3 regions of the Neobacillus sp. KR4-4 genome follow, and region 2 is predicted to be linked to each of the others. Evidence: riboswitches for the same ligand, from Rfam matches in the RefSeq annotation. Region 2 holds a riboswitch; each other region holds the start of a gene.

The links. Region 2 has a riboswitch for cobalamin ahead of ACE198_RS12635 (ABC transporter substrate-binding protein). Riboswitches for the same ligand answer to the same signal wherever they lie in the genome.
Region 1: it holds a riboswitch for cobalamin, as region 2 does, so the genes downstream of both, metE (5-methyltetrahydropteroyltriglutamate--homocysteine S-methyltransferase) here and ACE198_RS12635 (ABC transporter substrate-binding protein) in region 2, are expected to answer to the same signal.
Region 3: it holds a riboswitch for cobalamin, as region 2 does, so the genes downstream of both, ACE198_RS20630 (ribonucleoside-diphosphate reductase subunit alpha) here and ACE198_RS12635 (ABC transporter substrate-binding protein) in region 2, are expected to answer to the same signal.

Annotation. Positions count from the first base shown of each region.
Region 1 is NZ_JBHHJU010000016.1:18,645-22,923, forward strand. Features, by position in the region: gene ACE198_RS16610 (ATP-binding cassette domain-containing protein) at 1-1,354, shown strand, start outside; cobalamin riboswitch at 1,434-1,615, shown strand; gene metE (5-methyltetrahydropteroyltriglutamate--homocysteine S-methyltransferase) at 1,792-4,083, shown strand; gene ACE198_RS16620 (outer membrane protein assembly factor BamB family protein) at 4,203-4,279, shown strand, end outside.
Region 2 is NZ_JBHHJU010000010.1:120,275-124,553, reverse strand. Features, by position in the region: gene ACE198_RS12645 (adenosylcobinamide amidohydrolase) at 1-206, opposite strand, end outside; gene ACE198_RS12640 (FecCD family ABC transporter permease) at 210-1,271, opposite strand; gene ACE198_RS12635 (ABC transporter substrate-binding protein) at 1,237-2,202, opposite strand; cobalamin riboswitch at 2,395-2,586, opposite strand; gene ribH (6,7-dimethyl-8-ribityllumazine synthase) at 2,647-3,117, opposite strand; partial or broken gene ribB (3,4-dihydroxy-2-butanone-4-phosphate synthase) at 3,174-3,794, opposite strand; gene ribE (riboflavin synthase) at 3,819-4,279, opposite strand, start outside.
Region 3 is NZ_JBHHJU010000024.1:39,942-44,220, forward strand. Features, by position in the region: gene ACE198_RS20625 (MFS transporter) at 45-1,727, opposite strand; cobalamin riboswitch at 1,894-2,093, shown strand; gene ACE198_RS20630 (ribonucleoside-diphosphate reductase subunit alpha) at 2,228-4,279, shown strand, end outside.

The sequences.
Region 1 (4,279 bases), on a different contig from region 2:
GGCCCGTTTGATTTATGGTGAATTTGAATCTGATAAAATCGCACCCGTTATCGCGATTGACCTTGAAAGACATTTGTATAGTCAATATAGTTTTCTCTATGAAATCGGTGGATTGATCAACCATATTGTGGCTGCACATCCAACCATTAAAGATACAAGGAGCTTCGATTTCTTTAGTCAAGAAAATCACTGTCCAAGCTGTTCGGGTCGCCTAGAAATCGAAAGGTTTGATTTTGATGTGGTCATTCAAGACAAAACAGTGCCATTTTGGGAAGGCTTATTACATCCAGATGTAATGGAAGTTTTAAAATATTATCAATATCCGAAATTGCAATTCCTTTTTGATGAGATCAAGAATGAACTTGGTCATGATATTAGTAAAAGCTACAATGAGATGACAGAAGCTGAAAGACATACTTTTTTATACGGCTATTGGGAAAAGTCATTTTATGATAAAGCAGGCAAGACGCAGAGAAAATGGGAAGGCTTCAATATCATCATTGGGCGGTATATGTTCATTTCGAAATCCATTATTAAAGAGCATATGAAAGCATCAAAAGAGATGATTGCCTGTCCAATCTGTCAAGGAACCGTGCTAAACCACCATAAAAAACTAAAGTTTGGTGACACGGATATTCGCGAGATTATTCATCAACCTATTGATCAGGTCATTAAAACAGTAGGGAAGTTACCAGAGTTTGAAAAACTAAAAGCAATTGTTGGCGGCGATATGGCACTTACGGAAGATGTCTCCTTACTTCCTAGGGAAACACAAGTATCGCTGAAAATGCTTGAATTAGAACTAGCAAGCTTCGCCGGTTATGAAATGGTATTACAAAATGTTTTACCATTCTGGGATAGAATTAAAGGCAATATCGAGGCAATAAGCAGCAAAAATCTGATCACAATCTGTGATTTTGCCAATATTGACGAAACTAGAGAAACCATTATTGATAAGTATTTTGCCAATGGAAAATACAAAAAACTAACATATGTCTATGAAGCGTTTGGTTACAAAAAAATTGTCACCCAGATTAATAAGATTAAAGCAAGTCATCCGTGTCCATTCTGTAAAGGAAAGAAAGTAATTTCTGAAGATAATCTCCATGATGGCGTGTTTAAATTAACGATCCCATGTGTGAGTTGTCATGCGAGCGGCATCAATGAAGAGGGCCGAAAGGAAATAGTCGAGGGCATACAAGTACAAACATGGCTAACTGGTAACGTAAGTGATGTTGTTGCTGAAAGTTTATGTACGGAGGCAGTTGCAGATACTCCTATTTTTAATCGTATTCGTGAGTTGAATAAGCGAGAAATGATGGCGGTTTATCAATGTCTAGAGCAAAATAATTAAATTCTAAGCATGTTAATCTGACCCTTTTTCAGAAAATTATGTACACCAAATTTATAATATGTTATAGTTAGTGAAAATTCCATATCGTGTAAGAATTGGTGCCAAGCTAAGGCTTGGCTTAAAAGGGAAGAACGGTGTAATTCCGTCGCTGTCCCGCAACTGTAAATCGGAGTGAATCACAAATACCACTGTCTATATGACGGGAAGGTGTGAGGAACCATGATGATAAGCCAGGAGACCTGCCAAATTCTAGTACACACCAAATACCTACGTGGAAATAGGTGGTGACCTTCATTTGTACGACAAACGAGTTATGAGCAGCGTTGTTTATGCATGTTTTAGCTAAACTTTAACTTGATTGTAGAGCCATTTCCATTTTGTGGAGATGGCTTTTTTGTATTTGGGAATTTTGTAACTATAAAAAGGAGGAATGAAAAATGAATTTAGTAAGTACAGCGATTGGTTACCCGTACATTGGTGATAACCGGGAGTGGAAACGGTGTGTAGAGTCTTATTGGAGGGCCGGGATATCAGAGGAACAATTTAGTATTGAGATGAAGACGATTCGCTTAAATAATTTAAAACGCCAGCAATCATTAGGCTTGGATTTACTAACCGTTGGAGATTTTAGCTTTTATGACCGTATGCTAGACCATGCGGCAATGTTCGGAATGGTTCCCAATCGTTATAAATGGACAGGTGATGAAGTAAATCTATCAACCTATTACGCAATGGCACGTGGGGCAAACGATGTTGTGGCTTGTGAAATGACAAAGTGGTTTAACACTAACTATCACTACATCGTCCCTGAGTATGAAGGCCAATCATTAAGGTTGACGAAGAATTATATCTTAGATTATTTTCTAGAAGCCAAACAGGAATTAGGCCTAATGACAAAGCCTACTTTAATCGGTCCTTTTACTTTTGTGAAATTAGCGAAAGGATACGATGCAAAATCGAAAGCATTGTTTATTTTAAAACTTCTACCGCTCTATGCACAAGTATTGCAGCAACTTGTAAATGCAGGCGCTCAGTGGATTCAAGTGGAAGAACCCGCACTAGTCCTATCACTCACAGCAGATGAAGTAAAACTAGTCCAAGAGATTTATAAACAACTAGCAGAACAAGTACCAGCTGCCCGAATCATGTTACAAACTTATTTTGAAGGATTATCAGCATATGAAGAGCTATCTCAGTTACCGGTTGCAGGGATTGGCCTTGATTTCATCCATGGTGCCGAAGAAAATATGGCTTCACTTCGAAAACACGGCTTCCCAAAAGACAAAGTATTAGGAATTGGCATCGTAAATGGACGGGATATTTGGCGGGCAAATTTGGCTGAAAAAGCATTCCATATAAAAGCTGTTTTATTATTAAGCGGTGTAAAAGAAGCTTGGATTCAGTCTTCATGTAGTTTACAGCATGTACCTGTCACGACGAAGGCAGAAACACGTCTAGATGCCACATTAAAAAATGCTCTATCATTTGCTGATGAGAAAATTGTGGAACTAACACAGTTAACAGCCTATGTGAGTGACGAGGCGTGGGCAGGAAATAAGAGTGTGTCACAAAGTATGAAAGCGACCCAAGCATTAGCACAGCATGAGGCGCGGAAAAATGCACGGGTGAAGGAGCTTGAATTACAAGTAAAAACCGAACATTTCTCCCGTCCATTGACATTTAACGAACGCCAGCCTTTGCAGAAAGAGACATTAAATTTACCAGATTTTCCAACTACAACGATTGGCAGTTTCCCTCAGTCGGATCAAGTAAAACGTACACGTACGGCCTGGCGGAAAAAGGAACTCACCGACGCTGAATATGCATTGTTCTTGAAAGATGAAACAGCTCGTTGGATTCAAATTCAAGAAGAGATTGGACTGGATGTTTTTGTTCATGGTGAATTTGAGCGAACAGATATGGTTGAGTATTTTGGAGAAAAGCTAGAAGGTTTTGCCTTTACAGAAAAAGCATGGGTGGTATCCTATGGTTCACGCTGCGTTAAACCACCAATTATTTTTGGTGATGTCGAGTGGGTCGCCCCAATGACCGTGAAGGAGGTAGCAGCGGCCCAGCAATTAACGTCTAAGTATGTGAAAGGGATGTTAACTGGTCCTGTCACCATCTTAAATTGGTCGTTTGTCCGTGATGATATTTCACGTGAACAAGTTGCCAATCAACTCGCCTTAGCGCTGAAAGAAGAGATACAGGCGTTAGAAGATGCAGGTATTGCCATTATTCAAGTAGATGAACCGGCATTACGCGAAGGATTGCCATTACGTAAAGAAAAATGGGCGGATTATTTAGCATGGGCGGTCAATGCCTTTAAGTTAGCCACTTCCAGTGTGAAAAATGAAACACAAATTCACACCCATATGTGTTATTGCGAGTTTAATGACTTTATAGAGCCCATTCGTGCTCTTGATGCGGATGTTATTTCAATTGAAACGTCTAGAAGTCATGGGGAGTTGATTCAATCTCTTAAACAAAATCCATACGAACTTGGGATTGGTTTAGGAGTGTACGATATTCATAGTCCACGAGTGCCCAGTGTAGAAGAGATTCGTGCGATATTAAAAGATAGTGTCGAGGTTATTTCTAAAGAACAGTTCTGGGTGAATCCTGATTGTGGTTTAAAAACACGTCATGAAGAAGAAACCATTGCATCGCTTAAAAATTTGGTGACTGCAGCCCGGAAACTCCGCCAACAGCAGTGTCAAACGATTTAAATTGTAAGAGCCTTTTCCATTTTTGGGAAAGGCTCTTTAGGTTGTTAATTAAACATCACCACCTAGGCAAATGTGCATAAAATGATGCAAGCACAATAATGGAGGTGTGATGTTCCCAAATGATGTTCCATCATGATTATAGAAATAATTCTTCAGATATTTATAGACAATACAAGCAATTACAGGCTCAAAATGA
Region 2 (4,279 bases):
TTGTAATGCTGGAGCCGTTTTCCGTTGATAAGGATTTCACCTTTTTGGATTGGTAAAATACCGCTTAGCATTTTTAAAAGGGTTGTCTTCCCACTTCCATTCGGTCCGAGGATTCCAAAAAGTTCTCCCTTTTCCACTTCAAAAGAAATCTCCTCCAGTACTGCTTCGCTCGTGTATCCGCCAGAAACCTGTTGAACGCTTAGCATCCATTAACCACTTCTTTCTCTCCTTTTTCTTTGTAGCAGGATTATTGCAAATACCGGAGCCCCAATTAAAGCAGTGATAACACCAATGGGTAATTCTGTTGGAGAAATGATCATTCTTGAAATCAAGTCGGCTAAAATTAAAAAACCTGCCCCCGATATGATAGACAAAGGAAGAAGCTGACGATGATCAGGACCCCATAATAATCTCGACAAATGTGGAATGACCAGACCAACAAAACCAATGGTGCCTGACACCGCAACGGCTGCCCCTGTTAATATCGAGCCTGCAGTCAAGATTAAGAGCTTTCTTTTATGTACATTAACACCAATATGTTGTGCCCGTTCTTCCCCAAATGACATCGCATTTAGCTCCTTGGCATTAAAAAGCAATAAACATGAGCCAATGATGAAAAAGGGTAAAATAATTTTTATGTAATCCCAGCCTCTCATTGAAACACTTCCCAAAAGCCAGCCTATAATCTGCCGGAGTTCATCCCCAGTTAGTGCAATCATAAGCGAAATTATGGCTCCTAAAAAGGAACTGAAAATAATACCTGTTAATATAATGGTTTCCACTCGCATTGATTGTTCGATTTTACTTGCAAACATGAGAACTAGGAAGATTGTAAAAAAAGAGAATAAGATACTTAACAATGGTAATGTAAAGGATCCTATGAAGGGAATGGAAAGCTGAAAAAACAGGGTCAACACCGCCCCCACAGACGCTCCAGAGGATACACCTAATGTATAAGGATCTGCTAACGGATTTCTAAGCAGCCCTTGAAAGGCTGCCCCTGCAATAGCAAGGGAAGCTCCAACAAGACCTGATAAGATTACTCTAGGCAACCGAATATTTAAGACAATACTCGTATACATTGGGTCAAATTTCTCCAAGGAAATGAGCCCGAATAAGTTTGCACTAATAATCTTTATGATAGTTAAGATTGGAACCGAAACCGTTCCTATCGAAATACCTATTAATATAGAAAGAATCAGGAAAATTCCAGCTATACAATAGGCTAAATACTTATTATTTAAAAACTTCAGGATAGACAGCCTTCGCAAGATCTTCTACTCCTTCAACAATCCTTGGGCCTGATCGAGTCACACGATCAGAATCCACATCAACTACATGCTGATTCTTTACAGCGTTGACCGTTTCCCAGCCCTTCCTTGTTAATACTTGATCGACAGGATTCTTGACATAGAATCCATAGGTAGTGACGATAACATCAGGATTTCGTTTAATCATGGCTTCTTGGTCAATTTTAATCCAGCCTTCTTGATCGTTAGCAATATTTTCAGCATTTATTACACTTAGCATTTGATCCATAAACGTATTCTTTCCAGATGTATAAATTTCTGGAGCTGGTGAAACCTCAACCAATACCTTTTTCTTTTCTTTTATCTCTCCAGCCTTTGCTTTAATTTCTGCTAATTTATCTTTCATCCCAGTGATGATTTCATCAGCTTTTGCTGTTTCACCAGTGGCTTTCCCAATCAAATCTATAGAATCAAAGACTTGATCAAAGTTTTGCGCGTCATTAACGACTAAAACAGGAATCCCTGCATCTTTTAACTGCTGAAGCCCAGCTTCAGAACTAGAAGCCCAAGAGGCATGTGCTAACACTAAATCTGGCTTTAAGGAAATAATTTTTTCTAAGTTTATTTCTTGGCCGCCAACTTTCTCCTTTTTGGTTGCCGCTTCTGGATAATTGTCGAAATCGGTTACTCCCACTACTTCCTTATCAAGACCTAAGGCAAAAACAATTTCAGTATTACTTGGGATCAGAGAAACAATGCTTTCTGGTTTCTTTTCAATAGTAACTTCCGCCTTGGTTGCATCTTTAATCGTAAGTGGATAGGTAACTTCCGCTGTTTTCTTCTCTACACTAGTATTTGAATCTTCCTTTACCTGGTCTTTCTTTTCAGCACAACCCGCTAACACTCCTACTGTCAATAATACTACTAACAGCAATGAATACAACTTCTTCATTTTTCTCCCTGCTTTCTTTGAAAAGTATCATGTATGTAACAAAAAATAAATTTTTTCTTGTGCTAAACAAAATACGGGATAACAACAAAAAACATCTCCAAAATGAAATGGAGATGTTGGTATGATAGATTCAGGTTACTAGCATAAGTAAATAGAGTCTAGCCTTCAACACCTTCCTATCCTCGTAGGTTATTGGCGCACAAGAATTAGGCAGGTTTCCTGGCTCATGATCATCGCTTCCTATGCCTTCCCATCGTATACGACAGTGACACAATATAGGTTGCTCCCATTTACAGTGGCGGGACCGCGTTGGCTTATACCAACTTCCCTTTTAAGCTTAAAATCATCTGAGAAGATTTTAGCACCTAAATTTAAAATAATATTTTTTTGTTATTTTTATTATAGAAAATAAGAAAAGATTTGTATATGATTTTTTACAACAAGTTATTGCTCAATACTTCTGCATAAATTTGCCATTTCAATTGCCGCCGTTGCTGCATCCCAACCTTTATTTCCTGCCTTTGTACCAGCTCGTTCAATGGCTTGTTCGATTGAATCCGTTGTTAACACTCCAAAAATAACAGGAATGCCACTTTTCAAATTGATCGCAGAAACACCCTTTGCTACTTCATTACAAACATAGTCAAAATGTGGAGTTGAACCGCGAATGACCGTTCCAAGTGTAATAACTGCATCGTATTTATTACTATTGGCCATTTTTTGAGCGATTAATGAAATCTCAAATGCCCCCGGAACCCACGCAAGGTCCACATCTGACTCGCTAACTCCATGTCTTTTAAGTGCATCCTGTGCACCGCTTAATAATTTACTAGTAATAAATTCATTGAAACGTCCAACAACTATTCCAATTTTTAACCCAGAACCAACTAAATTTCCTTCAAAAATATTTCCCATGTGTATGCCTCCATCAATTGTTTTGTGTAGTTGAGCTTTAGAGCGGTAATCTATGCTTCCCGCTTAACCATTCGTTCATTTTTCATTCTATATTCAACTAGATCTTTAATCGTAATCATTTTAAGGTTCATTCTCTCTGCAATTTTAAAAAGATCAGGAACGCGGGCCATCGTTCCATCCTCATTCATAATTTCACAAATAACCCCTGCAGGCTTCGCACCGCATAATTTGGCAAGATCAACAGCTGCTTCTGTATGCCCATTTCTATTCAGAACTCCACCTTGTTTAGCAACGAGTGGAAAAATATGTCCTGGTCTTAAGAAATCACCGGCTTCTGATTCGGGGTCAACCATACTCAAAACTGTTGCGGATCTTTCAAAAGCAGAAATGCCAGTGGTAGAGAATTTATGATCGATACTGACAGTAAAGGCAGTTCGTTTCGGATCTGTGTTGTTGGTAACCATTGGATGTAAGTCAAGCTTATTAGCTAAATCCTCGTCAATAGGCACACAAATTAGGCCTCGGCCGTGAGTGGCCATAAGATTTATGACCTCAGGTGTAGCTTTTTCAGCAAGGGAAATAAAGTCCCCTTCATTTTCCCTGTCCTCGTCATCACAGACAATGATAACCTTACCTTCCTTTAGGTCCGATAATGCTTCATCAATTGTATTAAACACAGTTACCTCCCCTTTCAATTTTATTTAAAAAAATCCATGCTCTTCTAAAAAATTAGCGGTTATCCCCTTGCTGCTTTTTTGCGGAGGTTGATTAGAAAAATTAGTTATAAAATGACCAACATATTTTCCTATCATATCGCATTCTAAGTTTACAATATCCCCTGAACCCTTCTGTCCAAGAATCGATTCTGACAATGTATGCGGGATAATGGATAATGTAAAACTATTCTCCGAAACAGCAAATACGGTTAAGCTTGTCCCATCCACCGCTATCGACCCTCTTAAGATTACATATCGCAATAATTCCTCTTCGGCTTCAATCTCATAGTAAATCGCATTTTCAAGTGATTGTTTACTTTTTATTACACCTGTTCCGTCAATATGTCCTGAAACGAAATGACCGCCAAACCTTCCACCCGCTGCCATAGCCCGCTCAAGATTTACTTTGGACCCTCGTTTTACCATACTTAAACTGCTAGCTCTGA
Region 3 (4,279 bases), on a different contig from region 2:
GGTGTCAGGCACCAATTGGTGCCTGACACCCTATTTTTGTTTCCCTATTGTAAGGCTTCGATTGCTAACTCTTTGGCAGGAAGGAAGTCTTCGCCTGTGTCGAGGTAGCGAATGTTAACTTTATCCCCTTCTTTAAGGTAGATAGCGAGTGGAGCCTTTTCGGAAGAAATGATAAAGTTTTGGCGGTTGTTTAATAAGAAGGAGACAATGGTGAAATCTCCGTTTTTCTCCTTATAGACTCTCATCACTGTACCGGTGATTTGTTTTTCTTGTGCTTTTGAACTTCCGTCTACCGTGCCTTTGCCCCTTTGTAAGGCGGTTTTATATTGCTTAAGGGCCTCATTGGGAGTGCTGGCGTATACGGAGATTTCTGGATTCGCTGCAGACACGATAAAGTAATTTTGCAGAAAACCATTTGAGTCTAATACAGGTGTTAACCAACTGGCTTCACCATAAAAATTGTAGAGAATCGGCATTTGGCCAAGCCATTTCTTTTCAATAAATTTCTTTTCAATGATTTGCAGAGCTCCTTGGGAATCCATATAAGATTGTTCGGGATTTCCGGTATAAAATGTTGCTTTTCCTGTCCGTGAGTTGGTCAGCGAGTACCCGAGCATGGAATCGACGCCTTCTTTCGGGCTAGTGAAATCTGTAAAATAGTACATCGTTCCATTTTCATCAAAGATGGGACTTACATTTGACTCCGTGCCTTCATCTGATGGAAGTTTCACGTCAGATTTACCGAAGACACTATTCCAAAATCCATGAACAAGATTCCCGTAGTAGCTGTTTTGCAAACTAACAGCTTCAGGTGAAACTGCGCCATCGATAAATTCCGGAACATCTGCTAATGGATAATCTTTCATTGCTCCATTCTTAGAATCGACAACGACCAGACCTTTAGCTGTAAAGCCATTGCGTGCGGAAATAAATTCCCCATAAGTACGGATGTAAAAGGGTTTTCCATTCTCGTCAATTTCTAGTTGAACATCGCCAAAGAAAATTTTCTTCGGATATTTCATACGAATATGCCGCTCAATATTTTTATTAAAATAAGAGGAAGGGGTAAATATCATTTCTGATTTGATGAATTTAGGATTCGCACTAGAATCCGTTGCACTTAAGGTAAAGTAACCAGGTGTACTGTTTCCTTTCCACCATTTAAAAAATCCGGAAAACTCCACAGGTGCAATATATACATAGTCATCGTTCAGCTTTTGAATTTGCAGGTTCCCAAGCTCATAATAGCTTGTGTTCGGAACTTGTCCAAACGCTTTTTTCATTTTATTGCGTGCAAACTGCGGTGGAACACTGGCAGGTGTTTCTTTCTCATCAAAAGTTTGAATTTCTACCTTTTCATCCATCTTGGCAACTTCATACTTTTGATCAGCATTAAAGATAAATGCGGTTAAGAAATAAATTCCAAGGCCTAGACTTGCAAGGAAGAGAATTCCTTTAACTATTCTTTCGGTGCCTTTGGCAAGAATGGCGCCAGCAGCGGTTAGTATAATAGCTAACGGCCATACCGAGGTGAAATTTCGATCAAAATTAGTAAAATAATAGAATACAAACACCGCTAGCATGAGAATCAAAACAAGTGCAATGAACAAGCCGATTTTGAGTTTTTTTCCCTCTTTTTTACTTTCTTTATCATGTTTAAAAATAGGGATTAGAACAAGTGCAGCAGCTATCCCAATAATCAATGTAAATAGAATAATGTTCCCCATAAAAATGCCTCTTTTCAATTTGGTCTTTCTTCATATACGGATATTCAATCAAATTAGTTTCATTTTAAAAAAATAATAGACTTGAAATATCATAAAGACTATACTATTATTAATAACATTGATTCACTACATATTGTTTTTATTTTTAAAAAAACAACTATATATTGTGTTAGCCTTAAGAGAAGATGCCCATTGTGGCTTAATAGGGAATCTGGTGTAAATCCAGAGCTGCCCCCGCAACTGTAAATGCTGACGAAATGAACAAACCACTGTATAAGATTGTCTAATCTATTAGGTACTTATATGGGAAGGGTTCAAAGTAGATAGAAGCATGAGTCAGGAGACCTGTCTTTCTTAAGATGTTTCAACTTCTTCGGGGATTGAGAAGATGAACGGTGGCGACAGGAGGCATGGATAGTTAATTATTTCCTTTTGTAATGTTATCGTTTCATCCGCTCAATTCCCGTTGAGCGGATTTTTTTATTATAGGGGGAAATGAAATGAAAATTGAGGAACTGCAATCTGAACATAATTACGTTTTAGAATCTATAGAACAAGTTTCAGATAAATATCAGATTAATACAATGGAACTTAGAAACAAACTAAGTCAACTTGATGTAACAGAGCTAGAAGCAAATCAACAAGCTCTAGTATATGCAGTGAATCAAATCGCAATGGACCAGCCGGATTGGACATTTGTCGCTTCCCGTTTATATCTGAATGAACTATATGGTAGGGCTGCCAAAAGTCGCGGATATGATCGTTCTCTAAAATATGGAGACTTTTATAACTTGATAAAGGATTTAACGGAAATAGGGATCTATTCTAATGATCTTTTAAACTTATATAGTAAGGATGAAATCGACCAGCTGGGGAAAGAGATAAAACCAGAACAAGATTTATTATTTAATTACATAGGGTTATTTTTACTTGCAGATCGCTATCTTGCTCAAGATTATAATCGAAATGCTTATGAGCTTCCCCAGGAACGGTTCATGATTATCGCGATGACCATCATGAGGAATGAAAAGCAGTCAATACGCCTGAATCTTGTGAAGGAAGCATATTGGGCATTAAGTCATTTATATATGACGGTTGCAACACCGACTCTAGCAAATGCGGGGAAAAGCTTTGGGCAGCTTTCTTCCTGCTTTATTGATACAGTAGATGACTCACTTGATGGCATTTATTTAAATAATTGGGATATTGCCCGGTTAAGTAAAGATGGCGGAGGAATTGGAATCTATTATGGTAAAGTTCGCGCCCTAGGTTCCGATATTAAGAGATTTAAAGGAAACTCATCTGGTGTGGTTCCGTGGATAAAATTGGTAAATGATACAGCTGTCAGTGTTGATCAGTTAGGTCAACGTCAAGGGGCCATTGCTGTGTACCTTGATTTGTTCCATAAAGATATCATGAACGGGTTTCTTGACTTGAAAACAAATAATGGGGATGAACGCCGTAAAGCCCATGATATTTTCACAGGTGTTTCCATACCAGACCTCTTTATGAAAAAGTTGGAAGTGAAAGATGAGCACGGTAGAAGTATTGGACAGTGGCATACATTTTGTCCTCATCAAGTAAAACAAATGATGGGCTGGAAGGATGAACAGGGGAATCCGCTTGGACTAGAGGACTTTTATGATGAAACAGATGTTAAATATTTTACCGAAAAATATGAAGAGGCCGCAGCTAACCCGCTTCTACCTCGCAAAACTTACCGTGCCATGGATATCATGACACGGATCATGGTTGCTCAATTAGAGACAGGCACCCCGTACATGTTTTATCGTGATGAAGTAAACAGACAAAATCCAAATAAGCATGTATTGGGTAAAGGTCGAACATCCATTTTTTGCAGTAATCTTTGTACAGAAATAGCTCAAAATATGTCCGCTACAACGATTGTGAACGAATACCAGAATACTGATGGCGATATCGTGATTATTCGGAAACCAGGAGATTTCGTTGTTTGCAATTTATCTTCTATTAATCTAGCAAAAGCAGTACCGGCGAATGTCTTAGAACGTCTCATTCGTATTCAGGTAAGAATGCTCGATAACGTGATTGATTTAAATACCATAACGGTTGGACAGGCGCAGATTACGAATAAAAAGTACAGAGCAATTGGGCTAGGGACGTTTGGCTGGCACCACTTATTAGCACTAAAAGGGATGTACTGGGAATCCGATGAGGCGGTAAATTATGCAGATCGTTTGTATGAGGAAATTGCGTTCCATACTATCAGTTCGTCAATGGAGCTGGCTAAGGAGAAGGGGGCTTATAGCCAGTTTAGTGGTTCTGAATGGCATACTGGAGAGTATTTTGAACGGAAAGGTTACCAATCAAATAGGTGGAATCAGCTGAAGAGGGATCTTTCAATTCACGGGATCCGGAATGGTTGGTTGATGGCGATTGCACCCAACTCCTCAACGGCGAAAATAGGAGGTTCCACAGATGGAATCGATCCCATCTATTCAGTTGAATTTGCAGAGGAAAAGAAGAACTTTAAATTTAAAGTGACTGCACCTGATTTAAATCATAGAACATAC